DNA from 3 places in the Bariatricus sp. HCP28S3_A4 genome. Region 3 is predicted to be linked to each of the others. Evidence: riboswitches for the same ligand, from Rfam matches in the RefSeq annotation. Region 3 holds a riboswitch; each other region holds the start of a gene.

Region 1 (10,671 bases), on a different contig from region 3:
CCTTCCATCAGGCAGGCCAGATTGATATCCTCTGTTTTTTCATACACCCGTATTGTGCCATCCGACTTTCCGTCATTATCGTGATCTTCCACCTCACTCCGATAGAAATTCTCATATACAGTTACAGGGACTGCCTTTTCACCTGTTTCGATTGCATGAATCAGCTCCTGATCCGCCTTCTCATTCAGTTCAAAGTGCCCATCCTCCAGACAATACTTTTCTTTACCATCCACTGCAGCCTGCATCATGCTCCCATTGGCAACATACATCCCTGAAACAAATCCAATTGTAAGGATTAAAAACAACGCAACAACCAGATATTTTTTCCAGTCACCTTTTAATTCTCTGGGAATGCGCTTTTGAAGCGGATTTTTCACTTTCCTGTCCCTCATACTTGCCACACTCCTTACCATTCAAGCTCCACTGCCGAAATTTTATTTGTATTTTTCTCATTATGGCGCACTCTTCCATCTCTCAGCTTGATCACATGATCTGCCATATTTTTGATAGCTTCATTATGCGTAACCATAATGACCGTATTCTTATACTTTCGATTGATGTCTTCAATCAACTTCAATATTTCCTTGGAAGTCGTATAATCCAATGCACCTGTCGGCTCATCGCAAAGCAGGATATCCGGATTCTTCACAATAGCGCGTCCGATAGAAACTCTCTGCTGCTGCCCGCCGGAGAGCTGGTTCGGGAGTTTATAACGGTGTTCATAGAGTCCCAGAGTCTGTAACAGATCATCAATATCAAGCGGATGATCCGACAGATATGCACCTACCTCAATATTTTCTTTCATATTTAAATTGCCGATCAGATTATACATCTGAAACACATATCCCAGATGCTTCCTGCGGTACTGTGTCAATTCCCTTTCTCCCATATCCTCCAGTTTGTCACCGTTTATGGAAATATAGCCGAAATCGGCACTGTCGATTCCTCCAATAATATTAAGAAGTGTGGATTTTCCCGAACCGGAAGGTCCCAGCAGAACACAGAACTCCCCTTTTGCGGCCGAAAAATTCATCCCGCATAATACTTCCTGGCGGATGTCCCCACTTCCAAATCCTTTCTTTAAATCTACAACTTCCAAAAAATATCTCTCTTCCTCTGACATAACTACTCCTTTTCTCTTTTCAGTTTTCGCTTTTCTTTTTCCCGTTCTCGTTTCTGTGTTATTTCCATCAATTATCTTTCATTCCTCCTTCTATTTCCATCTGATAAACGAATATGGGGTTAGCTAAGGCTAATTCATTATATCATATATATCTTCTAATGATTCACTCAGTCATGAAAACATTTCTCAATAATGCATGTTTGCATACAAAAAAATCGTGGCAATGCAGGAGCCCCTCTCTCCATACATTGCCACGAAACAAAAGATATTAGATCTATATTATTTATTGACTCATGCGATTACTGACCGATCACTGCTGCAGTATGTGCAATATAAATTTCCTGAATCTTAGCAATTCCTCCAAGACCAGCAATCTGTGTTTCTATACTTTCAAATTCTCCGGAAGCTTCAAACATACTCTTCCATGAGTCTTCGTCGTCTCCGGCCATGTCATTATTGGCATGATCGCCGGCCACTACCATCAGCGGACGAAGGATTACTTTTTTATACCCTGCCTGGGAAACAGCTTCAATGACAGCTTCACATGCAGTTTCTTCCGGCTCTCCTTCGACAGTTCCGATAAACACGTTCTCATATCCAAGGGCAGACATCTGTGCCTGCATCTGGCTGTAAGACACCTTCGCGGTATGAGAAGTTCCATGTCCCAGGAACACAAAAGCAGCACCATCCTCTTTTGCAGCATCCAGGCTGTCATAGCCTGCTTCGCTAACTGCTTCCGCAGTAATTGCCTCAGCAACTGCTGCCTTATCGTCATTGACAGTTTCCGCATCTGCACCCACTTCTCCAAGCAGAGGTTCTGCAACTTTTACACTCTCAAATTTGTCCGCATATGCCTCAACAGATTCCATCAATTCATCATACTCTGCGCCATGCATCAGGTGTGTCGGCTGGACAACCAGATTCTTTACGCCGTTTGCGACCGCTCGCTCCAGTGCCTGATCCATATTGTCAATGCATTCTCCGTCTCTTGCCTGAATATGATTGATAATGATCTGCGCGGTAAAGGCTCTTCTTACAGACCAGTCCGGATACGCTTCCTGAAGTGCATCTTCAATTCCTTTAATATCCTCTACACGGCTGTCATTAAAAGATGTTCCGAAGCTGACAACAAGAATCTCATTTTCTCCGATATCATCCTGATTCAGCGGATCATCCTTGGATGCATCGCCTGTATCTCTTCCAAAGTAATCCGGATCTGCATTTTCACCTTCTACCAGTTCCTTCTGGGCGTCTGTCAGTGCGTCCCAGGCTTCTTTCGCTTTCTTACACTGTTCATCCGTCTCATCCGTTCTTTGCTGTACATAGATTGCGTCAATCAGCGCTGCCACCTCATCCGCAGCCTTCTGATCCTCGTTTTCTGTACTTTCTTCCTTGTCGTTTTCTACTGTTGTTTCCGCATTTTCATCGCTTTTTCCGGAACATCCTGACAGAACCAGGGTTCCCACCAATGAAACAGCCAGTAAAATGGTTACCAGTTTTTTCTTCATCCTGCTCCTCCTTCATTTTCTGGCCATTTCCGATATATTCTCATTCGCTTTTAAGTCTGCAGGATAAAAATCTCGTAGACAAAAAAGCCCTTTTCCATAAAAATGGTAAAAGGGCGTAATGAATACACAACAAAACAGCACTCCCGGCAGATACAGGCATCGCCCGGGAATGTATCATTTCCATTATGATCGGTTGCGACCAGTTACTCGTGATCTGTGGGTCCTTCCCCACTCCGTTTTTCAATAGGCAGGTCTCCTGGCTTACGGATCTTAATCTAAGGCCGCCTTCCCAATTGCTCAGTGACATAAATGGCCTTGCACTCCCCGATCACAGTGACGAGTTCGTACAGGATTTGCACCTGTTTCCCTTTTAATCAGACAACCGGTGATTGTCTGAACCTATCAAGCTTACCTTATCATATACTGCAAAAAATGTAAAGACTCCGGAAATAGAAATATCTTACAGAAAGGAAAGCAGGAGCAAGGGTACTGATGAGTATCCCCTTGCTCCTGCTCTTTGTGCTCACTTATATTTCTTTGCTACTATTTATTCTTCTTCTCCTTCGCCAGTAGTGCTGCCCCCAGCGCGCCGGCATACCGTCCGTTTTCAGTAGGTTCCACCGTCTTTCTGATTTTCGCAGAAAGGATTCTGGTAAAATATGTACTGTGACTCAACCCTCCTGTCAGAATAATCTTATCTGACAGTGCCTTCTTCTGGCTCAACTGTGCCACCTTAGATGCTACGGAATCAACGACCCCCGCCGCAATATCTTCACGATTTTTCCCGACACCGATATAATTGATGACTTCGGACTCTGCAAATACGGTGCAAAGAGAACTGATTGGTAAGACTGTTCCGCTTTCAGCCATATCAAAAAGCTCCTGAAGCGTGATTCCGAGACGATTTGCCATAATTTCCAAAAACTTTCCGGTCCCGGCGGAACATTTATCATTCATCAGGAAATCCTGCACGGTTCCGTTCTCGACCAGGATTACTTTGGTATCCTGTCCGCCCACATCAATAATCGTACAATTATCTCCTGCCATCTGTCTTCCGCCTCTTGCATGACATGTTATTTCGGTAATCACATAATCTGCAAAATCTACAGCAATTCTTCCATATCCGGTCGCTGCAACTTTTGTCTCATCAGACATGACATCCACTCCTTCTGCAAGAAGTTTCTCCTTGATAAGTAAGGTGGTCTCCTTGCTGCTCCATCCTGTAGGCAGTACAAATTGAAGCTCCTTATCCCCGATCACAGCAACTTTGGATGCTGTGGATCCGATATCTATTCCAACGTAATTCATATTCCTACCTCTTCTAACAATATTGATCTCTGTGTGGATTCAGATCCATTTCCACTTCGGTGATTTTCAAGATCTCTATATCATGTTCACGAATACACTGCCGGATCACCTCAAGATCTTCTTCTTTCACCATTAGTGAAATACCGCAGCATTTACTCGCACTTCTGGGGGTCGGAGCAATCACTGCCCAAACCCCCAGTTTTTTTAATTCTTTATAGAGACGCATTCCATTATCATGATTGGGAAACAATACATAATGCTGTATTTTCTGCATAGCTCTATGTTCCTCACATTTTTTAATTATTCAGCATTTCCACAAATGCACTGACTCTGGTACGAAGCTGCTGTGCATCACTGTCTGTATAATCTGTCTCAATTCCAAGAACCGGAATACCTGCTTCTTTCATCGCACGTTCTACAAAGTAGCCTTCTGTATCGTACAGATTACAGAATTTCAGATTCACATCAATGATACCGTCAACCTTGTACTCTTTCGCAAGACGTAAAATGTCATCAATTCTTGCGTGATTCGGCGTGAAGCAAGCACAGTTGATATTCATATACCGCTCAGAAAGAGCCATGATCTGGTCTTCCAGCGTTTCTTTTGTCTCATCCACATAGTTCTCGAAGTAGCGTGTTCCCGTACACATTTCTTCACATACCACAACCGCTCCGCTTGTCTCTACGATATTATGAAGCTTCCAGTTCGGAATTGCAAGCGGTGTTCCAGTCAGCATGATACGTTTCGTACCTGCGGGAACGACGCTGACACCATCCTTGATACGCTGTTCAAGCTCATCACAGAGCTTATTCGTCATCTGGGTAAATCTTTCCGGATCATCATAGAAAGCAATCTGGGAAATCACAAGCGCATCTGTACCGCTGATCGGAAGTGTCTCGCTCTTACGGCATTCATACAGTCTTGCGAGTGCTTTTCTCTTGTTATTGATCAGCTTAATGCTATCAGCCAGTTTTTCAGCCGTTACTTTATTTCCGGTAAATTCTTCTACCTTGTCTTTCAGAGCCGTAATTTCTTCTGCCCATGCTTTGACATCTTTTGCCCGCTTCATCTGCGGAAGATCCATAACATATACCGGAACGTCTTCAGAAAGAATTTCCCAAGCCTTTTTCTTACCGTCGCAGGTTGTCTCCCCGATATACATATCTGCGATTCGGAAGAATGGGCAGGTACGATCCAGTCTTGCTCCAACAGATGCTTTGATCAGCGGACAGGTATTGGTCGGAAGCACTCGTTCGCCTCCCGGTACCCAGAACTGAGATCCCCCACACAGTCCTGTTGCAATTGCATCCGCTGCGAAAATAATCTCATCCGGAACATAGATACAGAAAGTTCCGAATACTTTCCCGCCCTTTTTCTGATGCTCAATCAGTTCCGCCGGTCTGATTCCGTGAATATCCGCTACAACCATGTTATAGTAATCCATTCCCTCCGGTCTGTTCTCCTGTGATAAAAACACATCCCCGAATGCCTGTGGAAGTACCGCACACAACTGGTCATGCAGTTCCAGATTCATCCCCAGTTCTTCCCACATTTTGCGATTATCAGCCATTTTGCTTGTCCTCCTTAATAAAATTATTTCTCAATAAAACTCTAACTATAGAGTATCATTTTTGGGGAGTACAGGCAATTTCATTCCCTGATTTATCCATTGATATTTATAATGCACATCACTATATATAGTTATCATCTATATGTGTCACTTTATAAGATTTTTAGGATACCTTCTACACAACGATCAATTTCCGAAAACGTATTGCTGGCACTAAATGCAAATCGGACCGTTCCCTGCGGAAAGGTATGGAGAGACTGATGAGCTGCCGGCGCACAGTGGAGCCCGACTCTTGTCATCACACCGCATTCCTGTTCCAGTTCAAATGCCGCAACCGCATTATCGATTGTCAGGAAATCCAGCGAGACAACCGCCACCCTGTCTTGTACATCTTTTCTTCCTACAATGCGCACCTGTGGAATCCTTTTGACTTCGTTCAGTAAATATTCCGTCAGTTCCATCTTTTTATCATGAATCGCTTTCAGTCCCTGCTCCCGGATATAGTCAAGTGACGCATGAAGCCCTATGATTCCGGGCAGATTCATGGTTCCACTCTCATATTTATCCGGCAGATAATCCGGCATCAGAAGGGAATCGGACTGACTTCCGGTTCCTCCGGCAATATACGGCTCCATTTTCTTATCCAGCCGTTCGGATATGAGAAATCCTCCGATCCCCTGCGGTCCCAGTAATCCTTTGTGCGCCGTAAATGCAAGGAAATCAATCTGGCACTCCTGCATGTCTACCGGAAGCGTCCCGGCGCTTTGTGCCGTATCTACTGCAAAGAATAATCCATACTCTTTGCAGATACTTCCAATCTCACGAATCGGCACAACCGTTCCGCACACATTCGATGCGTGCGTCATGATAACTGCCTTCGTATTTATCCGGATCCGTTCTCTCAAATCTTCCGGATCAAGATTTCCTTCTTCATCCACCGGAACAATATCGTAGTCCACACCTGCCAATTTCATCTGTTCCAGCGGACGCATCACAGCATTATGTTCCAGACCGCTTACCAGAACATGATCTCCGTTTTTTAAAAATCCCTTGATAAAATAATTCAGCGAATAGGTGATTCCCGGCGTAAAAATCACATTTCTTGAATCGGTTCCATGGAACAACTGTACAAGCTGATCCCTTGTCTCCAGTACAACACTTTCCACTTCATACGCCCCTGCATAATTTCCCCGGTTGATATTAAATGCTCCATTTTTCAAGAGCTCCGAAACTGCTTCCTGTACTCCCGGAGCCTTTGGCCATGAAGTACTGCCATTGTCAAAATAGATTTTTTCTTCCATACCATTTCTCCATATGTTTTTTTCTATATTAACACAGTCTCTATCGTTATAGCAAATTTAAAAAATTCACTTGGATTCTCTCCAAGTGAATTCAAACTCCGCCTTATTTATCCTTTTTCCCACAGCTCTGGCTGCAGTGTCCGCAGTCACATCCACAGCAGCTTTTCCCATTTTTCTTATTTCTTCTCAGGATCGCGACCGCACCGCCCACAATGACCACTACCAAAAGAATAACGATTATATCTGCAATATTCATTTCAAACCTCCTGTTTTACATACCATCCTTGATACAGATCATCCACTTTACATCCCGACTGCAATACAGATAAATCTTGCAATAAATGCTGCAATCCAGGCAACCGCGCACTGCCAGAAGACAACGCCGACCGCCCATTTTGCGCCCAACTCCCGCTTGATGGAAGCAATGGCAGCAACACAAGGTGTATATAAAAGAGAAAACACCAGCATCGTTGCTGCGGAAACGGTCGAGATTGCAGTCTGAATACTGCTGCCAAACAGGATTTCCATAGTAGACACTACACTCTCCTTGGCCATAAATCCACTGATCAGAGATGTTACGATCCTCCAGTCGCCAAGTCCGAGCGGAGCAAGTACCGGAGCAATCCATCCGGAAATCATCGCCATCAGGCTATCAGAAGAATCCGCCACCATGTTCAGATGCAGGTCAAAGCTCTGCAGGAACCATACCACGATTGTTGCAATCAAGATTACGCTAAACGCTTTGCTTAAAAAATCTTTTGCCTTTTCCCACAAAAGCTGTGCCACATTTTTCACGCCGGGCATTCGATAATTCGGAAGCTCCATAACAAAAGGAACCGCTTCTCCTTTGAATAACGTATTCTTAAATAGAAGCGCAACCAGTATCCCGACCGCGATTCCAAGAAGATAAAGCCCCGTCATAATAAAGCCACCTTTCCCCGGGAAAAACGCGCTCACGAAGAACACATAAATCGGCAGCTTTGCTGTACAACTCATAAACGGAGTCAGGAAAATCGTCATTTTTCGGTCCCGCTTACTCGGGAGTGTTCTGGTCGCCATGACCGCCGGAACCGTACATCCAAATCCAATCAGCATTGGCACAATGCTTCGTCCTGAAAGGCCGATCTTGCGCAGAAGTTTATCCATGAAAAATGCAACTCTGGCCACATAACCACTGTCTTCCATAATGGAAAGAAAGAAGAACAACGTAACAACAATCGGCAGAAAACTAAGAACACTTCCAACGCCACCGAAAATACCATCAATCACAAGCCCATGGAGTGCATGATTCACATGAGCTGCCGTCATCCACTGATCCACTGCTGCGGTCAGTGCCTCAATCCCGGATTCCAGAAGCCCTTGCAAAAAGGCCCCGATCACATTGAATGTCAGAAAGAATACCGCTCCCATGATTGCGACAAAGCATGGAATCGCTGTCCATTTTCCCGTAAGGATACGGTCGATTTTTTCCGAACGTAAACGTTCCTTGCTTTCTTTCGGTTTCTTTACAGTACGTTCGCATACATACTCAATGAAATCAAAACGCATATCCGCAATGGCAGCACTTCGATCCATGCCTCCCTCTTTTTCCATCTGTACCACGATATGCTCGATCATATCCATCTCGTTCTGATCCAGCTGAAGCTGTTCCAGAATCAGAGAATCTCCCTCGATGACTTTCGTTGCCGAGAAGCGAAGCGGCAACCCGGCTCTTTCCGTGTGATCCTCAATGATTGATTCAACAGCATGAATCGCACGATGAATCGCTCCGCCATGGTCATCCTTGCTGCAGAAATCCTGTTTCTGCGGACGTTCCTGATATTTTGCAATATGCACCGCATGTTCAATCAGTTCCCGCACCCCTTCATTTTTAGCCGCTGAAATCGGGATTACCGGCACCCCCAGCAACGCTTCCATTCCATTGATATCAATGGCGCCATTATTATTCATCACTTCATCCATCATATTCAGGGCAATAACCATTGGAATATGCATTTCCAGCAGCTGCATGGTAAGATATAGATTCCGTTCAATATTCGTAGCATCCACAATATTAATGATTGCTTTCGGATTATCAGCAAGCACAAAATTTCTGGAGACAATTTCCTCGCTGGTGTATGGGGACATCGAGTAAATCCCCGGAAGATCTGTCACTCTTGTATTCGGATGCCCTTTGATCGGACCATCCTTACGGTCTACCGTAACTCCCGGAAAATTTCCCACATGCTGATTGGCTCCCGTAAGCTGGTTGAATAAGGTCGTCTTTCCACAGTTCTGGTTTCCCACAAGTGCATATGTAAGTAAGGTATCCTCAGGAAGCGGATCTCCATCCCCTTTGGCATGATATTTTCCGTCTTCTCCAAGTCCCGGATGCTCGGAAGGATATATCTTCTCAATCCGGCTGTGCTGGTTCGTCCGCTCCTTGATCGGCTGAATATCGATCTGGTCTGCATCCGCCAGGCGAAGAGTCAGCTCATACCCATGAATCTGTAGTTCCATCGGATCGCCCATGGGCGCAAACTTCACGACAGTCACTTCCGCTCCGGGAATCACACCCATGTCCAGAAAGTGCTGTCTCAGTGCGCCTTCTCCGCCCACTTTCGTAATGACAGCACTCTCACCGATCTTCAGATTCTTTAGTGTCATTAAAAACACCCCCACTTTCTATATAAAATGAATGATAATTTTTTTCAATTAAGTTATATCACACTAACACAAATTCGTCAAGACTATATAAAATTAGTCGGACATTTTTACACTTTTCAGGCAATACACAACTAACAGTCCAAAGACTGCTGCCGATAATACATTTCCAAGATACTTGATATACTTTGGAGCCGGTTTGTCAGCCGGAAATAGTATAAATGGTAAAAAATGCCTGAATCGGATTAAAAGCGCCAAGCAGCAGATTCACCGCTACAAATTCTGTCGAACCGGCGAAAATTGGGACTGTATAGGGAAGGGCTGTTTTGAAGGCTTTGCGTTTCATCATGTTCTCCTTGATATTATGTCAATTTGGTAATAAATGTATTGAACCGTAAGTGATTATATCATTGCATAATCAATTTTTCCAACCTATCTATAAGCTCTACTGTTAGATAATCTTTATTCTGAATGCCCGCAAGAAATATTAAAACTCAGAAATGGTTCACTGGACCATTTTTCGGAACTATGCAACACGCCATGCAACACGAAATAGAAAAAACCCCGTATTTACGAGGTTTTTTTCATGCCGCAGACCGGAATCGAACCGGTACGGGTATCACTACCCACGGGATTTTAAGTCCCGGGCGTCTGCCAGTTCCGCCACTGCGGCATATAACATATAAATGCTATAAATGGGACCAATAGGGCTCGAACCTATGACCCTCTGCTTGTAAGGCAGATGCTCTCCCAGCTGAGCTATGATCCCATATATAATTAAAAGACATTCACTGAAAATGTCAGCGACCCGAATGGGACTCGAACCCACGACCTCCGCCGTGACAGGGCGGCGCTCTAACCAACTGAGCCATCGGGCCATATGAAATTTTTAAAAAGTGGACCTTCAGGGACTCGAACCCGGGACCGATCGGTTATGAGCCGATTGCTCTAACCAGCTGAGCTAAAGGTCCACGCTCATTTACCCACCGCTTAGATAACACCGGGCTTACATTCTGACCAAGCGAAAGGCCATTTACCTTTCCCTGAATGCTTGGCTAATGTAATGACTCCGACGGGAATCGAACCCGTGTTACCGCCGTGAAAGGGCGATGTCTTAACCGCTTGACCACGGAGCCATACTGTTTTCGGCCAGCTTGTGTTTCGCAGTGACCGAAAATTATATTATCATATCTTGTACTAATATGCAAGTGATTTTT
Region 2 (10,671 bases), on a different contig from region 3:
ATATCGGAACCAGAAAGGAAATTGCAGACTTTGCTGGAATCACCGTGCGCAGTCTCTCACTTTTACTTCAACGGCTTTCCTTAAAAAACATGCTGAAATGTGAAGAAAATCGCACCACAAAAGAGCTGAAGATCACATTCCTTCCGCTTGCATCTCCGATTCAAAATGAGATCGCCGCTGCCCAGAGTAATTTCGAGCAGGCCAAATATGCAGGTTTTACAGAAGATGAACTGATCCAGTATGCCGCACTCACAGAAAAGATCAAAAACAACATACAGAAAATACTATAAGAAAATGCTATATAAAAGGATTGCGATGCCACCCGTACACCGCAATCCTTTTTCTCTTTCACATTTTTACAGAGGACAACGCAATAATCATCACCGTCGTTTGCACACGGCTTAAGTACTACGAATGGATTGCATTACAGCTGATGCGCTCTTCTTCAGACCACGCACTGTAAGTCTCATCCTCACCATACGCGCGCACTCTGACCGTCGCACACTCAACACCGTTTTCCGTCTTTTGTTTCGGACATTCTGTGATAAAGTCATCACTTCCTTCTTTCACACTGAGATAAGCATTTGATGTCTCATAAGTCTTTTTGGTTCCATCCGGTTTGGTAATCTCCACTTTGTAAGAAGTCGCACCTTCTACTTCTCCCCATTCAATCTTGAGGAATGAATATGTGCCATATATTTTCCCTTTATGGCGATACGTAGTTGAAGTCAACTCCGGTTTGTCCAGAATCATCTTTTCAATCTGCTTCTTTACAGCCTGATTGACAGCTTCCTTCACACTGTCGGATAACTCAACATGGATCTGCGGAATCTTTGGCATACTGATAGAATATTTGGGTGTCGCGGCAAATACCGGCAATGAAGAACTTGCACATAAAACGAGTGCAGTTACAAATGATACCATTTTTTTCATAATTTTTTACCTTCCTTTTCTTTAGATGTGAGGAATGAGCCTGCCATACCGGCAATCAATATGGTAATGATGTGATTATTTGTGTAATTATCGAACAATTACGACTGATTATTGTTTCAAAACTGGTAAATTTTGAAGCTCTTAAAAAAGAGCCAGAACGCTTTTGAAAACAAAATACATGATAAGCACATGTATCCATGATAATAAATTGATAGTAATAATAGATTTTTGTCCTTGAAAGATATAACAACTGTCTGATTAGGTCAATTCCTTAAATATCCATGACGATCACCCTCCTTCGTATAAATCTGACGTTCCGTGAGCATATCACATTTCCATAAATCATATTCATGCTCCAATCCTCTTGTCATGCAGAAGTGTCGGTTTCAGATAATAACTCCTCGTCTTCCGCCACCTCTTTCGGACAAGTATTATTATAACAGATGTTTCGTTCCCTGTCATTGAAGTTGTAGTTTAATTTTACATGTTCATTTTACATGTTCATTTTTCCACCGCATTATTTCAGTTCCATCCAGATCTTTCCAAACAAATTCATCCTGCTCCAGAATCATATATCCATGATGGCTTTCCTCTTTCGGAATGGAAACGGAACCCGGATTCATATAAACATACTCCTCATGCTGCGTGCATTTCGGCACATGAGTGTGTCCATTCAGAAGGATATCTCCTTTCTGAATCGGAGGCAAATTCTTTTCGTTATAAACGTGTCCATGTGTCGCATAGATCGTCGTTTTTCCATCGCATACAATACAATAATCCGCCAGAACCGGGAACTTCAGCACCATCTGATCTACTTCTGTATCACAGTTTCCTCTCACGCAGAGAATCTGATTCTTCCGCGCGTTCAACAGTTCTATAACTGCCTTCGGTGCATAATCTCTCGGCAGATCATTTCGCGGCCCATGATACAGGACATCGCCGAGAAGCAATAACTTCCCCGCCTTTTCTCTGTCATATGCCTCCAGCATTTTTTTACAATAATATTCCGACCCGTGAATGTCGGATGCGATCATCCATTTCATTTTTCTTTCCTCATCTTTCTGTCTTTTTTCCACTAAACCAATTCCAACAGAATCCTGTTTTAATACTCGATCCCGCGCCGGGCATAAATTCCCTGATCGAATGGGTGCTTTCTTTTTGTAATCTCAGAGATATAATCCGCCAGTTCCAGAAGCTCCGGTTCCGGATTTCTTCCGGTCAGAACGACCTCCAAGCCTTTCGGCCGTTCTTTCAGAAACGTTACAGCCGCTTCGTGGTCGATCATTCCGTATTGATAAGCCGCCATAAACTCATCCATGACCAGCATATCATAAGGCTCTTCCTGTATTTTCCGAATTGCGTCATCCCACAGCTTCGCATAGGCGCTTCGTGCCTCTTCCTGCTCTTTTGCGTCAAGCGTCTTAAAGAAACCGAAGCTTTTTGTCATATGCATCACTTCGATTTCCGGTATGAGATCCAGAATCCGCAGTTCTCCAGAATTCTCATTTTTCAGAAAACGTACGAACAGCACCTTAAGTCCACAGCCAGCCGCACGGACGGCAAGTCCTGTTGCCGCTGTCGTTTTCCCTTTTCCGTCTCCGCAATAAATATGAATCATTCCACTTTCCATCCACCGCTCCCTTCCTTCCATTCACAGATTTTGCCACTCTTTTTGGCAGCATGCAGAAGTTCTGCTATCCGCTGGTTTCCCTCTCCGATCGTAACGCCTGCGTTGATAACGTACTGGCAGGAATCGATCGTTGCTTTTGCCTCCTGATATGCCTCATCACGGATACTGCAAAATGGTTCTTCTTCGATCACCTTTGCCGCAAGCCTTTTCGCCACATGATAGTCCACGTCATTGCGGTATAGTATTCCGGCAGCAAACGGAATATTTTCTTTCTGCAGTTTCCTGTATACCGGAATGCCTGTTCCGCAGGCGGAGATTACAAAAACACGCGGCTCTCCCTCCGGTCTCGGAAGCTCGACACTTCCAAAGCACGGGTCATAGGATCCGTTGTCGAGTCCGTAGAGTTCCCGGATTACTTCTTCTTTGAATACTTCTTCCGGTTTCCCATAGCAGAAAATCCGGTCACCCCTGACGCAGAGAATCCTATCCGATATTTTCTGTGCCAGATCGATCTCGTGAAGCGACATGACGACCGTGATTTTTTTCTCCTTTGCCAGTTTCCGGAGCATCGACAGAAGTTCGAGTTTATAATGAATATCCAGATAGGAAGTCGGTTCATCCAGGATCAGAACCTCCGGCTCCTGGCAGATCGCACGCGCAAGCATGATCCGCTGTCTCTGCCCGTCACTGATCGCCTGAAAGCTTTGATTTTCAAGCTCACGGACATGCACCGCTTCCATTGCCTCATCTACGATTTCTTTATCTTTCTTCGTGAGGATCCCCAGCCTTCCGGTATACGGATACCGACCGGTTTCCACCACATCGCGGCAGGTCATCAGTTCCGTCTTCATCCGCTCCGTCAGCACCACCGCCATTTTCCTGGCAAGAATAGCATTTTCCATAGCATCGATCCTCTCATCCGCAATGGAGACATTTCCTCCAAGCGTTTTGATCTGTCGGGTGATACTTTTTAAAATGGTCGATTTTCCAGCACCATTTGGACCGATCAGTGTTACGATCTCCCCTTTTTGAATCTCCGTGCAAATATCGCGGATCAGGGGTTTCCCATGATAGCCTACCGTCAGATCCTGCAGCTTTACATATGCATTTTCCATCATTCTCTTCCCTTCTGTCTGTGCAGCATCATAAAGATGACGACCGGTGCTCCGAAAATGGAAGTGACCGTACTGATATTGAGTTCCAGCGGTGCAAATGCCATCCGTGCAATAAGATCACACCCCATACAGAACACCGCTCCTCCCAGAAATGTTCCCGGGATCACGATCAGCGGTTTCGCCGTATTCAGCATCCTCTTTACCAGAAACGGAACCGCGATCCCAACAAAAGAAACCGGTCCGGCAAATGCGGTCACACAGCCCGACAGCATACTGGAGAGCAGGATCAGAAGCACACGAAAAACTCGGATATTGACTCCTGCGCTTCTCGCATAGGCTTCGCCAAGCTGGTACGCACCGATTGGCTTGGAATAGAGGAAGGTAATCACAACGGTGACAGCAATCAATACAAAAGCAACCTTCACGTTGCTCCAGCTCATCCCGGAAAAGCTTCCCTGAGACCAGCCGTGCAAATTCACGATATCCGAGTCCTCCGCAAATGTAACCACAAAATCCGTAACCGCCGAACAGATATAGCCGATCATGATTCCGGCCACCAGAAGGGTTGCCATATGATTGATCTTTCTTGACATCAGAAGGATGAATCCGGTCGCAATCAGTGAACCTATAAATGCCGCTATAATGAGCGTATACGAAGAGACTCTGCTGAAGTACTTCAGAAATACGATCATCGTCAGGGCGACCACCATTTTCGCGCCCGAGGAAATGCCAAGCACAAAGGGGCCTGCAATCGGATTGGCAAAAAAAGTCTGAAGCAGGAACCCGGACAGAGAAAGGGCACCTCCGAGAAGGGCTGCCATCAGAACTCTTGGCAGACGAATTTTCCAGATGATTCTGTAATTCGCATCCTGCTTTGCCTGTCCGAATAGAATATTCAAAATCTCAGAAACAGAAATATGTACGTTTCCCGTATTAATATTCAGCACAATAATCACACAAAATGCAGCCAGAAGTCCGGCAAACACCAGCAAATACCGGATCCGTCTTCTCATCTCTTCCATTCGTACCGGCTTATTCTTCCTTTTCTCCATTGTTCCTCACTTTCTCATATCCTGATATCGTCATGACACTTTATATAAAAATGTCATCTCCTCCGTTTTTCCATCGGTAAGCATCAGATGAATGTCTGTAATCAGATTTCCGACAATGTCTGTCGCCTGATACAGGTACTTTCCGGTACACCACACATTTCCTTCCTGCACCGCTTTAAAATCTGCAAACAGCTCACTTTTCGCCAGAAGATCCTCCATCGATTCCACCGGATTATCGATCGATGAATTGTAGATCAGATAGTCCGCGTCGGCTGCAGATGCAAAGAATTCTTCCATAGAAATGCTGATCGACGCACTGTTATTTTCCGTATTTTCAAGATCATCGAAAACATAACGTCCACCCGCAATCTCGATCATTTTCGGAATGTAATCTTCGGACTTTCTGACCACGACGGTTCCATCGGTACTCACATAGAAAAAGGCAACCGTCTGCTCTGTATTTTCAAAGTCCTTCAGTTCTTCGATTACTTTGGACTGTTCCTTGAAAAATGTCTCTGCCTGTTCTTCTTTGTCCAGCATCGCGGCATAGACCTTGATCCACTCCGTTCTTCCAAGCGGATGCGTCTCATAACTGGACCGGTCGATAAATACCGGAATCTCAAGCATCTCAAGCATCTCCTGCACCTTCGGAGTATGCAGGATCATCGTGGATTCAATAGCCAGATCACATTCCTCATCGATCAGGAGTTCATAATCCGGCTCACTGTATTTTCCGGCATAAAGGATGGCGCCATCTTCCATAGCCTGCACCGCATTTTCAATGTACCAGCCGGATTTTTGTGTCCCGCTCAGGCGAATCGCATCCAATGCATCAAGCGAATCAAATAATGCCATCACCGATGTTGCCGCAAGATAAATACGGTCCAGCGGCTGATGTAAAATCACGATGTCTTCTTCCAGATCCGACGGAATATTCCTGCCCTCCGGAACAAGAAGATAGTCTTCCCCGTCCCGGATCCGGATCAGCTTATATCCATCCTGATAATAATATACCCCGAACCCTTTTGCATAATCAAGTTCCATCGCAGATTCATAAGTAAGTCCCTTGATTTCCATTGGTCCCGGCGTTTCTTTCGCCTCTTCCCGCTGTGGTTCAGATGTCATCTTATTTTCTTCCGTTTCCGGCATCGTTTTCTCTTCCGAACCACATCCCGGAATTCCGAAAATCAGTACCGCAATCAGTATCATACACAGGAACCGTGCTGCTCTCTTTTTCATCGTATCCCTCTTTCCACTTTCGATCCGATCCGCAAAGCACAAATTTCCCATTCAAAAAAGCCCGCTTTTCCTGTACGAAAGCAGACTTCCCCCTGAAATATTCTGCAAATCTATGCTTTCATCGGAAGCTATTCACATTCTTCTCAGCAGGTCTCCTGACTTACAGCTCATCGCCCGGTTATGCCTTCTCGCGCTGGATACGCAATGACTTATCTATAACCTCGCTCCCTGTTTACAGTGGCCGGACCGCTCAGGATTTGCACCTGATTCCCTTTTAACCCGGCAGATCTGAATCATCTGCCCGGCACTGAAAAGCCCAATATAGAACACCCTCACTATAACATATCCCCGCCTGTATGGCAACCGCATTTTTCCCTTGAAATCCTTTCGAAATCCATTGCCTTTTATCCGGTAGATATAATATAATAAGCAGGACACTGTCACTTGTTACCACATAACAAAGGAGAATCGAAAATGAGCATTTTAAATGTTGAACATCTTTCCCACGGCTTCGGTGACCGCGCCATTTTTCATGATGTGTCCTTCCGTCTTCTGAAAGGCGAACACATTGGACTTGTCGGAGCCAACGGAGAAGGGAAATCTACTTTTTTTAATATTGTTACAGGAAAACTCCAGCCGGACGAAGGGAAAATCGAATGGGCAAAAAATGTCCGTGTCGGTTATCTCGATCAGCACACTGTACTTGAAAAGGGCATGACGATCCGCGAAGTGCTGAAATCCGCCTTTTCCTGGCTTTTTGAACTGGAAACGAAGATGAACGAGATCTGTGACCGCCTCGGGGACGTGGATGAAGATACTATGATGACACTTATGGAAGAGCTTGGGACCATCCAGGACACACTGACCATGCACGATTTCTATGTGATCGATGCAAAGGTCGAAGAAGTCGCACGCGCGCTGGGGCTTCTGGATCTTGGACTGGACAAGGATGTCACCGACTTAAGCGGCGGCCAGCGCACCCGTATCCTGCTCGGCAAACTCCTTCTGGAAAAGCCGGACATCCTGCTTCTGGACGAGCCAACCAACTATCTGGACGAAGAGCATATCAACTGGCTGAAACGTTATCTCACCGAATATGAAAATGCGTTCGTCCTGATTTCCCATGACATTCCGTTTCTGAATGAAGTGGTGAACATCATTTATCATATGGAAAATCAGGAACTGAACCGCTACGTCGGAGATTATGACAATTTCCAGAAAATCTACGAAGTGAAGAAAGCCCAGCTTGAGGCTGCCTACAAGAAGCAGCAGCAGGAAATCAGCCAACTCAAGGATTTTGTGGCACGCAATAAAGCGCGCGTCTCCACCCGCAACATGGCCATGTCCCGTCAGAAAAAGCTGGATAAGATGGATGTCATAGAGCTCGCCGCCGAGCGTCCGAAGCCGGAATTCCATTTCCGCCTCGGCCGGACACCGGGTAAATACATCTTTGAGACCAAAGATTTCGTCATCGGTTACGACGAACCCCTTTCACGGCCTCTGAACCTCACGCTGGAGCGTGGCCAGAAAATTGCGCTGACCGGTGCAAACGGAATCGGAAAGACTACGCTGATCAAGAGTATTCTCGGTCTGGTTCCTCCGCTTTCCGGTAAATGTGAGCTGGGCGAGAATCTGCTGACCGGCTATTTTGAACAGGAGGCAGACCACAACAACCGAACCACCTGCATCGATGAGATCTGGGAAGAATTCCCTTCCTACACTCAGTATGAAGTACGCTCCGCGCTCGCCAAATGCGGACTTACGACCAAACACATCGAAAGCCAGATTCGCGTCTTGAGCGGCGGGGAACAGGCAAAAGTGCGCCTGTGCAAGATCCTGAACAAAGAAACCAATGTGCTGATGCTGGACGAACCTACCAATCATCTGGATGTAGATGCCAAGGATTCACTGAAAAAGGCACTTCAGGAATACCGCGGGACCCTGCTCCTCATCTGCCATGAGCCGGAATTCTACCAGGATATTGTAAATGCGGTGTGGGACTGCTCCAAATGGACGACAAAGATTGTGTAATTGTTATTCACACAAAAACAATTTCAGGGGTTGACTGATATTATGTTATCAATCACCCCCTGTTCTTATCCCCGTATCTTCTCTTTAATTCATCAAATACCTCTTCCAGCGCAAGTCCTTCTTCCTCCGGTCTTCCCACCACAACCAGCACAGTCCCGGCCTCCTTTGCAGCCTTAACTTTTTCCGGGAATCCCCCCGCTTTGCCGGACTCTTTCGTGACAAAATATTTTGCATCCACATGCCGGAGCATTGCCAGATTCATTTCCTCCGAAAACGGTCCCTGCATAGCAATCAGATGTTTCCCCTCAAACCCAAGCCGGATACTGTCCTCCACCGCTTTCCCCGTCGACAGAACCCTAGCAAAACATCGCTCTTTATAATTGGGGATGGAAGCATACTTTTCCAGTTCCTTACTTCCCGTCGCAATCAGAATATTCCCCTCCGTTTTCTCCAGATATTCCACCGCCTGCTTCACAGTACTCGTCCAAACGATCTCTCCGGTCTCTACCGTGAATGCCTCTTCACACTCCCTCCGCAGACACCTCAAATACTCCGTCCCCGTATTCTCACATGCTTTACGAATATTCCGTGTCACAAGAACCGCAAACGGATGAGTCGCATCAATCACAAGCTCAACCTTTTCTTTCCTAATAAACGCTTCAATCTGCCCCTCATCCATTCTTCCAACAAAAGTCTGTATATTATCACAATCATCCAGACACGTTTTACCATATTCCGTTGCCACACTTACGAGAGCCTGAACCTTTAATCCCCCAGCAAATTCTGCCAGTTCCCTGCCCTCCGTCGTTCCTGCAAAAATCAAAATCTTCTCCATTTTTTCTCCCTGTCGTTGGGGACGGTTCTTCCCAGTTATTTCCAATAATTCAGTTTCGGCACCACTGCTTCCATATGCGCTCGCACCTGTTCTGCAGGCCAATTCTCATTTGCCAAATGTTCTACACAAAAATCGATCAGCTGTTCTTTACTCGTATACTTGAATTCGCCATCCGAATAGCACCACTTACAGTATTCTTCATTGAAATCGCCATTCGGCTCTTTGCTGATTGTGGAATCGTCAAGCGGCATTCCACAGCATTGGCATATCAACTGTCTCGGTGCACCCAAGAGGATATTAATTGAAACATCAAATACCCTGGATAACAGTTTTAATGTGTCAGTATTAGGTACAGTCTCACCGTTTTCCCAACGAGACACAGCCTGTCTTGTAACCATTACTTTTTGTGCAAGTTCTTCCTGCGATAGTCCGCTTTTTCTGCGGAGTTCTAAAATAATATCTTTTGTCTCCATTGTTTTATCCTCCATAAGAAAAATATAACAATTTTTTATTTTTCATGCAAGCAACCCGCTGTTGCTGCAGATAAATTGATCTGTTCTGGGAAATGGAATCTGCAATTCTTATATCATTCATCAGCGGTACCGGAACTTCATCACAAGTGTGATGATAGACAAATCCCGCATGACCATTCAGTTTAAGTTCAATGGCTCCAATCAAATATCAGTACACTAATATGACAATTTCATTTTCCGACAAACAACTGCAAATGTCATCTGTTCCAGACTCGTCTTCGGAAGGATCAGTTCTCCGTCCGGGCAATAATATTTCACAGCCCTCTCACACACATTATCTACACCGGTAATACGACTCACGAATTCAGAACTTGTGCTTACCGATTTTACTGTCTTTAGCTCCTCCGCTAAAAATGTGTAAAATGGTATCTTCCATTCATCGGTCATTTCCAGAATGCCAGCTTCTTCTTTCTTCAGGTCAATACTCACAACGGCTTCTACCTGCTCCCGTTTCAGCCTCAGATCTTGCAAAATCTTATCCATACCTTCCTTCAGTTGCTCTGCAGGCACACCTTTCCGGCACCCTATTCCGATGATTACATTCTTCGGATAAAGGAACAGCGTATTCTCATTTTTCTCATCACAAGAATCATAAAACTGTCTGACAGCGATCCGGAAATTTGCGGCTCTCTTATCCTTCCGATCCTCTGTCTCCATCTTTTCACCACTTGAAAGCGACAATTCCTCCGGTACATCTCCTTCTATAGGAAAATCACATTCAAATTCAATTTTCTCCCCTCGAAGCACGGACGCTGAGATCTGCTTTGCCTTCTCCCGGTCCGAGATCAAAAGATGGTTCTTTACCGCAAATACATCGACTGCGAATTTCTTCTGCACATCCGTCGCTGTTGTGATCACAGGTATTGCTCCTGTCACTTCTGCAATATCATGTGCGATTTGTACCGCTCCTCCCACATGTCCTGAAAGCAATGGTATGATATATGTCCCTTTCTCATCCATCACAAGTACCGGAGAATCTGTAAATTTATCCTTCACCCACGGTGCAATCATCCGCACAGCAATGCCCGCCGCGCCGATAAATAAAAACGCAGCATTCCCCCAGTTTTCTCCAATCCATTCCGATATATCCTTATCTAATGTCTTCAAATCTGCACACTTGGCATATTTTGATGGTGCATAACCCTCACAAAAATATCCCATTTGCGACATTTGCAGACAGAGCTGCCTGTTCAGATGGCTCCCTTTTTCTGTAAAACTCAACACCAACAGTCTCATCAGAACTTCTCCATCTGTTCCACATTCAGTACAAACACCGTACTTCCTCCTACCTGGATATTGATTG
Region 3 (10,671 bases):
TGATGAGAGCGGCTAACAAACACCAGATAATGCGGATTGGTGTAATGGCAGCACAGCAGACTCTGACTCTGTTAGTAGAGGTTCGAGTCCTCTATCCGTAGCTCCTTAATTGAATAAGGGAAAAGGATATTCTGAAAAGAATATCCGAAACACATCGGAGTGTGGCTCAGCTTGGTAGAGCGCTACGTTCGGGACGTAGAGGTCGCAAGTTCAAATCTTGTCACTCCGATTTTTTAAACCACAAAACTTGAAGACGCAGGTTTTGTGGTTTTTTAGATAGTAGGGACGTTTCTTTTGCCACGACCAGCGCCCATTGGCATGATTTTATATCGAAGTTCCACTCCATGAGAGAATGATCTCATGAAAAAAGAAAATGAATAAAGGTGGGGTTCACCACTTACCACAAAGCAGCAGCATGAGGAAGAGAGTTTCTTCATGCTGCTGCTTTGCTATAGTTTATTCCTATATATCGTAATAATATATCTGGATTAGGCAGTGACATTTATATATGGTAAACTAATATCCATTGGAATGGTAAAAAAATGATAAGACCTTACAGAAAATATGAAAAAATGACTTTTAGGAGAGAGGAAAGTATGGACAGAGGGATCAATACAAGATGTCTTCATTTAAAAGAAACAGAAGGGAAATCAGAAAACTATGGAGCGATAAGTTATCCGATATATCAGACATCAACCTACGCACACCCGGGTGTTGGGAAAAGTACGGGATACGATTACACTATTGATGGAGCTGTTTGAGCCCGGAGATCATTTGGTTGTTGAATCAGATCTGTATGGTGGGAGCATTCGACTGTTTGATAATGTCTCTAAAAAGAATCATTATGAATTTACATTTCTGGATTGTTCTAATGAAGATGTAGAGGGGGCCATTCGGGAAAATACGAAGGCCATATATATAGAAACGCCTACGAATCCAATGATGAATGTTTCAGATATATCTTACATTGCCGGAATAGCGAAGAAACATCATTTGTTGTTAATCGTGGATAATACATTCTTGTCACCATATTTTCAAAACCCATTGGAACTTGGAGCTGATATTGTAATACACAGCGGGACAAAGTTTCTGGGAGGACATAATGATACACTTGCAGGATTTGTTGTAACGAACAACGAAGAAATACAGGAGAGACTTCGTTTTATTATAAAGACTACAGGGGCAGGGCTTTCGCCTTTTGATAGCTGGTTGCTTCTAAGAGGAATTAAAACACTTGGAATACGTATGGAGAAATCACAGGAAAATGCAATTCAAATAGCTGCCTGGCTGAAGCAACAAAGTTGTGTGAAAAACGTGTATTATCCCGGTCTGCCGGAACATCCCGGCTATGAGATTATGAAGAAGCAGGCAAGAGGATTTCAGAGGATAAATGTTGCAGCTCCAAGAAAAATAATCACGGAATGCCTTGAACGGATTCGGGGAATATTGTGAAGATAAGTAACATTAAAAGAGAGAGGGAAAGTGTTAAATTGAGAAAAGAAATCCTGAAAAATGCATTTATAAAGTCCATACCAATCATGTTCAGTTATCTGTTTGTCAGTATGGCGTATGGAATCATGATGGAAGAGGCAGGATTTAAATGGTATTACTCATTGTTCATCAGTATGACGGTGTATACAGGGGCGTTTCAGTTCCTTCTGATTACTTTTTTGAGCAGTGGCGCTTCTATTCTTACCATCGCATTGATGGCTTTTTTGATGAATAGCCGGCAAGTATTCTATAGTCTGACATTTGTGGATGAATTCAGAGGAATGGGGAAGAAAATGTTGTATATGATCCACACCATGACAGACGAGACTTATGCGGTTAACCTGACTCTTGACTCAAAAGGGAAAGAAAAAGAAGATACCATGTTTCTGATTGCATTGCTCTCCCGATGTTACTGGATGATTGGCGCTGTTACGGGGGGAATCCTGGGGCAGGTGATTCCGTTTGATCTGAAAGGGATTGATTTTTGCATGACGGCCTTATTTATTATCATCTTTATAGACCAGTGGGAGAAGGCGGATAACCATCTGCCTGCTCTGGCGGGTCTGGCAGTGGCATTGATTTGTCTGATTACAATCGGAGAGAGGAATTTTATACTTCCCTCATTACTTATTATATCGGGCATGCTACTGGTTGTACGTAAACGGAGGAGTGGAGAGTGAATAAAAATGAGATTATTCTTGCAATTCTGGTATCTGCCGTTATAACATTCTCACTTCGTGCTCTGCCGTTCGTGGCTTTCCACGATGGAAGAAAGATGCCGGAAGAACTGGTCTATCTTGGAAAAATCCTGCCTTCTGCAATTATGGCGGTATTGATTGTGTATTGTCTGAAAAGTGCAGTGACAGACTGGAGAGGGACCGGAGTACCGGAACTGATTGCGGCAGTGGTGACGGTGATTAGCTACAAGTGGAAACATAATACGTTATTTTCAATCGTATCAGGGACGGTATGTAACATGTTGTTGTTGCGTTTGATGTAGAGAATCGTAGGAGGATTAAAATGCTGCATATTTGTCGCAAATCTGTAAAATTATATTTGAGGGGACAAGCCAATGATAAATCAATTTTCAAGGACACAGTTACTGTTGGGAGAAGAAGCAATGAAACGACTTGCGGGGGCGAAAGTGGCAGTATTCGGAATCGGAGGTGTGGGAGGATATGTGTGCGAAGCGCTGGTAAGGAGTGGCGTGGGAGCTTTTGACCTGATCGATGATGATAAAATCTGTCTGACGAACCTGAATCGTCAGATCATCGCCACAAGAAAAACAGTAGGAAAATATAAAGCAGATGTAATGAAAGACCGGATTCTGGAAATAAATTGGGCCTTCTCAAAATCGGTCAATCGTATATAATAGTAATTAACCGGACCGGTCAATAATCGGAGAAGCCAAGGAGGAACGCCATGAACGAGAAATTCTTTTCCCTTCCGATAGAAAAGCAGGAAGCGATCATCAACGCCGGCTATCGGGTGTTTTCGGAAAATTCTTATAAGAAAAGTCCAATGAGCGAGATTGCGGATGCAGCCGGAATCAGCAAGTCTTTATTATTCTATTATTTTCATAATAAAAAAGAGCTGTATTTGTTCCTGTGGGAGAATTGTGCGCAGCTCACGATTGAAGAACTGACGAAAAGTGGATGTTATGAGCAGAAGGATCTGTTTGAAGCTATGTACAAAGGAACGCAGGCGAAAGTGCGTATCGTGCGGAGGTATCCGGAAATTGGGAAATTTGCGCTCAAGGTGTATTACGAGAAGGACCCGGAGGTCAGGGCGGATATCCAGAAAAGCATCGCAAAATATGCCGATTTTAAACAGAATGTCAAACAACTGAACTTTGACTCCAGTCAGTTTGTCCCCGGCATAGACATCGAAATGATGTATAACGATATGTACTGGGCTTCGGAAGGATATATCTGGGAAAAGATTCAGGATGAGAAGTACGATGTGGACATGATGGAGCGGGATTTCCTGAAAATGGTGGATTTCTGGAAATCTATTTATTTACGAAAAGAGGGGGAACACGATGAAGGCAATTGAAACAACGGATCTGACCAAATATTATGGTAAAGCAAGAGGGATTATTAAGTTGAATCTGTCGGTAGAAGAAGGAGAGTTTTTCGGATTTATCGGACCGAACGGGGCGGGGAAGTCTACCACGATCCGAACGCTTCTGGGACTGATCCATCCGACTTCGGGGCGGGCTAAAATACTGGGAATGGATATAGGGAAGGATAGAAATCAGATTCTGTCTGAAGTGGGATACTTGCCTTCGGAAGCAGTATTTTATCAGGGGATGAAGGTCAAAGATATTTTGAAGTTGTCTGCGCATCTGAGGAAGACAGACTGTGCGAAAGCATCGGCAGAATTATGTGACCGGCTGCAGCTTGATACGAGCCGGAAAGTGGAAGAGCTGTCTTTCGGGAACAGGAAAAAAGTTGCGATCGTTGCGGCGCTGCAGCATAATCCGAAGTTATTGATTCTCGATGAACCGACCAGTGGTCTGGATCCGCTCATGCAGAGGGAATTCTTCTCTGTCTTGAGAGAGAAAAATGAACAGGGTACAACCATTTTCCTGTCCAGCCATGTGCTGTCAGAGATTCAGAGAAATTGTACGAGAGCGGCGATTATTCGGGAAGGACGTATGATTGCCTGCGACAGTGTGGAAGCATTGTCCCGCACCAATGCAAAACGCATCACGATTCATGGAGCAATCTCACTTCAGGGATTGGATGGTGTACGTGATCTTCAGGAAACAGACGGCGTATCTAGTTTTCTTTATAGTGGAGATATCAAACGACTTCTCCAGATACTTGCAGGCAGTGATATCACGGATCTTTCGGTCGCAGAGCCGGATCTGGAAGAAATATTTATGCATTACTATGAGGATGGAGGGGAGCAGTAATGACGTTAACAAAACATGAATTAAAACAAGGCTGGAAAGCACTTGCGATATGGACGGTGTCGATCGGTTTTTTTATTGTAATCTGTGTGCTGCTGTATCCTGAAATGAAAGGTGAAATGGAAGGTGTCAGCGACATATTCGCTTCCATGGGAGCATTTACAGCAGCTTTTGGCATGGATCGTTTGAATTTTGGTACTCTGATCGGATTCTATTCTGTTGAGTGTGGAAATATTCTGGGATTAGGCGGAGCATTTTTTGCCTCTTTTGTTGCAGTCGGGGTTCTGGCAAAGGAAGAAAAAGAAAGAACCGCAGAATTTCTGCTTACACATCCGGTCAGCAGAAGCCGGGTTGTCAGTGAAAAGCTGATTTCTGTTCTTATTCAGATCGTGATTCTGAATGCGATCATCTTTGCGCTGTCGGTTGTTTCCATTAAGGGAATCGGGGAAGAAATCATGTGGAAAGAAATTTCGCTGATCCATCTGGCATTTTTCCTGGTGCAGCTGGAACTGACTGGTATTTGTTTTGGAATTTCCGCTTTTATCAGAAAAAGCGGAATCGGAATCGGACTGGGAATTGCGACTGTGATGTATTTCCTGAACATTGTGGCTAATATTTCCGAAAGCGCAGAATTCTTAAAATATATCACACCATTTGGCTATGCCGAGAGCGCGGACATTGTGGAAAATGGCTGTCTGGATGGGAAAATGATTTTGATCGGGATGGCTGTGGCTGTCATTTGTGTTGTTCTGGGATATTGGAAATATTGCAGGAAGGATATTCAATAGACACAATTTGTGCTATGATAATGGAAGAAATATATTTTGGAGGTTATCATGAAAAAACAAGGTGTGTTCAAAGAGATGGCTATCCTTACAGGTGCGGTTGCGATCATCGCAGCAGCAGTATTTTTCTTCCTGATTCCGAGCCATACAGCGGTCAGCAGTATTTCAGGTCTGGCTATCGTGTTATCGAATTTTATCCCGCTTTCGATTTCAGCGATTACAATGATTCTGAATGTAGGATTGCTGATCATCGGATTTATCCTGTGCGGGCCGGAATTCGGATATAAGACCGTGTATACATCCATCATGCTTCCGGTATTTATGGGGATTCTGGAAGCGCTTCTGCCAAATAATAAGTCGCTGACCGGAGATCAGGCACTTGATGTACTCGCCTATATCCTGCTGGTGAGTGTGGGACTCAGTATTTTGTTTAACCGCAATGCGTCATCAGGAGGACTGGACATTGTTGCGAAAATCATGAACAAATTCCTGCATATGGAGTTGGGGAAGGCGATGTCCCTTGCCGGAATGTGTGTGGCACTTTCTGCTGCATTTGTTTATGACTCAAAGACGGTTGTACTGAGTGTGATCGGTACGTATTTTAACGGGATCGTGGTGGATTACTTTATTTTCGGGCAGAACGAAAAGAAAAGAGTGTGCATTGTATCCCAGAAGGAAGAATTGGTGCGGGATTTTATTCTGAACGATCTGCACAGCGGTGCAACGATCTATGAAGCGATTGGGGCGTATACGCTTGAAAAGCGCCGGGAGATCATTGCAATTGTAGACAAACATGAATATCAGAAGCTGATGAGATTCATGAATGAAAAGGATCCGGATGCATTTATGACGGTGTATTCGGTACATGACATGAGATATAAACCGAAAGTGTATTGAGAAATCAAAGCCAGTGATTTGTGTGAATCCACATTTCACCGGCTTTTGTTTTTTAATCCAAAATCTATTTTCTTTTCAAAATTATATTGCACATATGAAATAAATATGATATCATTTTGATATCAAAATAAAGGAGGGGAAACTCATGAAGGAAATCACATTAAACAATAGGAAGAACGGAATGCCGGTACTGCTTCTGACCATCGCTCTGTATGTACTCGCAACGGTAGGTCTGATCTTTGGGATTGAATACGAATACTGGATCCTTGTGGTTCTTTGCAGTATCTGGCTGGCACTTGGCTGGATTTTGTTTTTAGGTCTTAAGACACTGAAACCACAGGAAGCGCTTGTGCTTACTCTTTTCGGAAATTATGTCGGTACGCTGAAAGAGCCTGGTTTCTATTTTGTGAATCCGTTCTGTGTAGGTGTGAATCCGGCTGCGAAGACAAAGCTGAACCAGAGCGGAGACGTGGACAGCCAGTCTAAGAGGTCTGTAATTTTCACACAGCCACAGGCAGGACAGGCTGTGGAGACGGTGAATAAGAAGATCTCTCTGAAGGTTATGACACTGAATAACAACCGTCAGAAGATCAATGACTGCCTCGGCAACCCGGTGGAGATCGGAATTGCCGTTACATGGCGGGTGGTGGACACGGCAAAAGCAGTTTTTAATGTAGACAACTATAAGGAATACCTTTCTCTGCAGTGCGATAGTGCGCTCCGTAATATTGTGCGGCTGTATCCTTACGATGTATCTCCGAATGTAGATACCACAGGAGACGGTGTCGCGGATGAAGGAAGCCTTCGCGGTTCCAGCGAAGTGGTTGCGGCAAGAATTAAAGAAGAGATCCAGGGCAGAGTGGAGGAAGCAGGCCTTGCGATCATCGAAGCGCGTATCACTTATCTGGCATATGCTCCGGAGATTGCGGCAGTCATGCTTCAGCGACAGCAGGCTTCTGCGATCATCGATGCGAGAAAAATGATCGTTGACGGAGCCGTGGGCATGGTGGAGATGGCACTTGAAAGGCTGGAAGAGAAGGATACAATAGCATTAGACGATGAAAGAAAAGCTGCGATGGTATCTAATCTGCTGGTTGTGCTTTGTGGAAATCATGATGCACAGCCGATAGTAAATACAGGAAGTCTTTACTAATATGGCAGAAACGAAAAAACAGATACCGCTTCGGGTATCACCAAAACTGTACGATGCCCTCGCAGCCTGGGCTGAAGATGATTTCCGTTCACTGAACGGGCAGATTGAATTTTTACTGACTGAATGTGTGAAGCAGCATCGAAAGGATGGCAAATATATTTCGAAGGAATTGCATGTGCGTCCACAGATCGATCTTCCGGAGAAAGAAGAATAATACATAAAAAGGCGGTGATGAGCCGTCTTTTTATGTTATGTGCAGGAGTTGTCGCCCGGAGTGGTCCGGCCGAAATAGATGAACATGCAGCGATTGAATTTGGAATCGGGGAAAACGAAGAAGCAGGCTTTACATTTCAGGCGGGTTGTGATAAGGTATGTTCGTCAGGTTCAGACAGCATTAGCTGTCTGATTAAAAGGGAAACAGGTGGAAGTCCTGTACGAACTCGTCACTGTAAACGGGGAGTGCAAGGCCAGAAATGTCACTGAGCAATTGGGAAGGCGGCCTTGGATCTGGATCCGTAAGTCAGGAGACCTGCCTGCAAACAACGGAGTGGGAAGAACCCACAGGCCACGAGTAACTGGTCGCAACCGATAAGAGTCATATTCCACATTCTCATCATCAGGCACCGGTGAAAGACCGGCTGTTTTGGAGAGAGTGCTGTTTGCGTATGTTATTATGAAGTGTGCCTTTTACCGACGATATGGGAAAGGCACCTCTTTTTTGTTGTACGCATTATCGGGAGAACGACAAAATAAGAAGGAGGAGATTCAGAATGAAGAAAAGATTACTCACAATTCTACTGGCCGTTTCCGTAATCAGCACATTAACAATAGCAGGATGTTCTGGTGGAAATGGGGAAGAAAAAGAGGAGACCAAAGAAACAGAAGATGATCAGAAAGCAGCGAATGAGGTGGCAGATTTGATAGACTCAATCTATGTTCAGGAAAGAAACGATCAGACGGATGAAGCGTGTAAGGCTGCAAAAGAAGCATGGGATGAACTGACGGATGAGCAGAAGGAACTGGTAGAAGGAGAAAATGCGGACCCGGATTATTTTGGAAAAGATACCGGAGACGCATCCGCCGACGATTCAAGGAACCAGGATGGAATCGGAGAAAATGAACTTCTGGCAGTCAGCTTCGGAACATCTTACAATGACAGCCGCGTGGAAGATATTAAAGGAATAGAAGATGCCCTGCAGGAGGCATATCCTGACTGGTCCGTAAGAAGAGCATTTACATCGCAGATTATCATCAATCACATACAGGCGAGAGACGGAGAATGTATTGACAATATGGATCAGGCTCTGGAGCGTGCAGTGAAAAATAATGTGAAGAATCTGATCGTACAGCCGACCCACTTGATGCATGGAGCAGAATATGATGAACTGGTCAAAGCAGTGGAGCGTTACCAGGACAAATTTGAATCCGTAAAGGTTTCGGAACCGCTTCTGGGTGAAGTGGGAAGCGATGCTTCGGCAATCAATTCAGATAAAGAAGCTGTTGCAAAGGCAGTGACGGCACAGGCTGTTGAAACAGCAGGATATGACAGCCTCGATGCAGCGAAGGAAGATGGTACGGCATTTGTATTTATGGGACATGGCACCTCCCATACGGCAAAAGTTTCCTACAGCCAGATGCAGACACAGATGCAGGTACTCGGCTACGACAATGTATTTATCGGGACCGTCGAAGGGGAACCGGAAGAAACTTCCTGCGAGGCAATTATTGAAGCAGTAAAAAATGCGGGATATAAAAAGGTCATTCTCCGGCCGTTGATGGTTGTGGCGGGGGATCACGCAAATAATGATATGGCCGGAGAGGATGAAGATTCATGGAAGAGTCTGTTTGAGAATTCCGGATTTTTTGAACAAGTGGATGTGCAGATTGCAGGACTTGGTGGAATCGAGGCTATTCAGCAGATTTATGTTGATCACACTGCGGCAGTCATTGATAAATAATGGGAGGATCAGAAGTATGAAGAAGAAAATAGCAGCCATGCTTGGAGTGGCAATACTGGCATCCGCGTTGATGCTCGGATGTGGAAAGAAAGAAGAAGCTGCAAAGACAGATACCGAGACACTTACGGAAGATACAGCTCAGAGTGAAGAAGCCGGGGAGGCTGAACTGGAAGACGGAATTTACAGTGCAGAATTCCAAACTGACAGCAGCATGTTTCATGTAAATGAAGCCTGTGACGGAAAAGGAACTCTGACGGTTAAGGATGGTCAGATGACGATTCACATTTCACTTACATCGAAAAATATTGTCAATCTCTATCCGGGACTTGCAGAGGCTGCCGTGAAAGAAGGAGCGGAGCTTCTGATTCCTACCGAAGATACGGTTACCTATAGTGATGGAACGACGGAAGAAGTGAATGGATTTGATGTTCCGGTTCCGGCGTTGGATGAAGAATTTGACCTTGCGCTGATTGGAACGAAAGGAAAATGGTATGATCATAAAGTTAGCGTATCGAATCCGGTTCGGGAAGAATAAAATGTCAGGGTAATACTAAATAAATATTAAAGCTTTCTTAAATTTTTCTCGGAAAAAAAGTAAGATCATGTATGACTGTGTAACAGAAGGTGCTGATGCAGGTACTGTGAAGACCGGAGATACGGCATCTTGGATGATGTATCTTGTATTTATCTTAAAAGAAAATAATTGATGATTGTCAATATTGTTTTCAAAAAAGTGATATACTGGATGAAATGGGTTAATGGAGGGAGAAGAGATGAGAATATATGATATTTCGCAGGAAGTGTTCGGATGCAATGTATTTCCCGGAGATCCGGCTCCTGAAAAAGAGATCTTATCCGTGATATCAAAGGATTCGCCATGCAATTTATCGGCATTTCGAATGTGTGCCCACAACGGAACGCATGTGGATGCTCCATATCATTTCTTACAGAAAGGAAAAACAATCGACCAGGTAGAACTGGAAAAATCTATCGGAAATGCTTATGTGACAGAACACAATGGAATTATGACTGCACAGGATGCGGCTGCCATTATGGGAAAAGCAAGACGGATCGGCCGGGACTTTGAAAAGAGAATCTTGATTAAGGGAAAGGCTGTTGTGTCGGCGGAGGCAGCTGATGTATTTGCAGAAGAAGGGATATTTCTGCTTGGAAATGAATCTCAGACGGTAGGACCGGAGGATGCACCAATGGAAGTGCATCTTAAACTTCTGGGAGCGGAAATTGTATTGCTGGAAGGAATCTGTCTGGATAAGGTTCCCGAAGGATGCTATTTCCTGAATGCGGCACCGATAAATCTGGGTGGCGGAGATGGGGCACCTTGTCGGGCGATTCTGGTGGAACTGGACTGAGTTATCTTGAAAGAAGATAAGACTCCTGCCACGCAGCAAGTACGCCGAGGCGTATTTGAAAGTTACTTTATAAAAAGAACACGAAATTTGCCCATTTGTG

Evidence for each region. A riboswitch is a leader RNA that binds a small molecule or an ion and turns the genes downstream of it on or off. The one in region 3 is predicted to bind cobalamin.
Region 1: linked by a shared signal. The riboswitch ahead of ACTNBF_RS14675 (sirohydrochlorin cobaltochelatase) and the one ahead of ACTNBF_RS01665 (sirohydrochlorin cobaltochelatase) in region 3 are both predicted to bind cobalamin.
Region 2: linked by a shared signal. The riboswitch ahead of ACTNBF_RS02685 (ABC transporter substrate-binding protein) and the one ahead of ACTNBF_RS01665 (sirohydrochlorin cobaltochelatase) in region 3 are both predicted to bind cobalamin.

Annotation. Positions count from the first base shown of each region.
Region 1 covers NZ_JBQHSE010000038.1:1,730-12,400, reverse strand. Annotated here, with positions in the region: gene ACTNBF_RS14685 (ABC transporter permease) at 1-392, opposite strand, end outside; gene ACTNBF_RS14680 (ABC transporter ATP-binding protein) at 407-1,123, opposite strand; gene ACTNBF_RS14675 (sirohydrochlorin cobaltochelatase) at 1,423-2,631, opposite strand; cobalamin riboswitch at 2,861-3,049, opposite strand; gene ACTNBF_RS14670 (acyl-CoA dehydratase activase) at 3,175-3,939, opposite strand; gene ACTNBF_RS14665 (DUF3343 domain-containing protein) at 3,953-4,213, opposite strand; gene ACTNBF_RS14660 (double-cubane-cluster-containing anaerobic reductase) at 4,236-5,510, opposite strand; gene ACTNBF_RS14655 (aminotransferase class V-fold PLP-dependent enzyme) at 5,663-6,811, opposite strand; gene ACTNBF_RS14650 (FeoB-associated Cys-rich membrane protein) at 6,915-7,067, opposite strand; gene feoB (ferrous iron transport protein B) at 7,115-9,457, opposite strand; partial or broken gene ACTNBF_RS14640 (AzlD domain-containing protein) at 9,560-9,721, opposite strand; partial or broken gene ACTNBF_RS14635 (branched-chain amino acid transporter AzlC) at 9,681-9,800, opposite strand; tRNA gene ACTNBF_RS14630 (tRNA-Leu) at 10,042-10,127, opposite strand; tRNA gene ACTNBF_RS14625 (tRNA-Val) at 10,151-10,223, opposite strand; tRNA gene ACTNBF_RS14620 (tRNA-Asp) at 10,259-10,332, opposite strand; tRNA gene ACTNBF_RS14615 (tRNA-Ile) at 10,352-10,425, opposite strand; tRNA gene ACTNBF_RS14610 (tRNA-Glu) at 10,519-10,590, opposite strand.
Region 2 covers NZ_JBQHSE010000003.1:143,589-154,259, forward strand. Annotated here, with positions in the region: gene ACTNBF_RS02655 (glycosyltransferase family 2 protein) at 1-290, shown strand, start outside; gene ACTNBF_RS02660 (hypothetical protein) at 409-933, opposite strand; gene yfcE (phosphodiesterase) at 1,422-1,976, opposite strand; gene ACTNBF_RS02670 (cob(I)yrinic acid a,c-diamide adenosyltransferase) at 2,036-2,563, opposite strand; gene ACTNBF_RS02675 (ABC transporter ATP-binding protein) at 2,548-3,678, opposite strand; gene ACTNBF_RS02680 (FecCD family ABC transporter permease) at 3,678-4,730, opposite strand; gene ACTNBF_RS02685 (ABC transporter substrate-binding protein) at 4,761-5,969, opposite strand; cobalamin riboswitch at 6,098-6,296, opposite strand; gene ACTNBF_RS02690 (ABC-F family ATP-binding cassette domain-containing protein) at 6,444-8,000, shown strand; gene cobK (precorrin-6A reductase) at 8,053-8,835, opposite strand; gene ACTNBF_RS02700 (zinc ribbon domain-containing protein) at 8,871-9,308, opposite strand; gene ACTNBF_RS02705 (hypothetical protein) at 9,313-9,513, opposite strand; gene ACTNBF_RS02710 (cobalt-precorrin 5A hydrolase) at 9,525-10,604, opposite strand; gene ACTNBF_RS02715 (cyclic-di-AMP receptor) at 10,604-10,671, opposite strand, start outside.
Region 3 covers NZ_JBQHSE010000002.1:125,146-135,816, forward strand. Annotated here, with positions in the region: tRNA gene ACTNBF_RS01605 (tRNA-Gln) at 31-101, shown strand; tRNA gene ACTNBF_RS01610 (tRNA-Pro) at 156-229, shown strand; partial or broken gene ACTNBF_RS01615 (trans-sulfuration enzyme family protein) at 597-1,380, shown strand; gene ACTNBF_RS01620 (AzlC family ABC transporter permease) at 1,539-2,171, shown strand; gene ACTNBF_RS01625 (branched-chain amino acid transporter permease) at 2,168-2,491, shown strand; partial or broken gene ACTNBF_RS01630 (tRNA threonylcarbamoyladenosine dehydratase) at 2,564-2,830, shown strand; gene ACTNBF_RS01635 (TetR/AcrR family transcriptional regulator) at 2,914-3,546, shown strand; gene ACTNBF_RS01640 (ATP-binding cassette domain-containing protein) at 3,533-4,411, shown strand; gene ACTNBF_RS01645 (ABC transporter permease subunit) at 4,411-5,196, shown strand; gene ACTNBF_RS01650 (YitT family protein) at 5,245-6,090, shown strand; gene ACTNBF_RS01655 (SPFH domain-containing protein) at 6,236-7,243, shown strand; gene ACTNBF_RS01660 (PTS ascorbate transporter subunit IIC) at 7,245-7,457, shown strand; cobalamin riboswitch at 7,606-7,794, shown strand; gene ACTNBF_RS01665 (sirohydrochlorin cobaltochelatase) at 8,014-9,201, shown strand; gene ACTNBF_RS01670 (hypothetical protein) at 9,218-9,736, shown strand; gene ACTNBF_RS01675 (cyclase family protein) at 9,975-10,571, shown strand.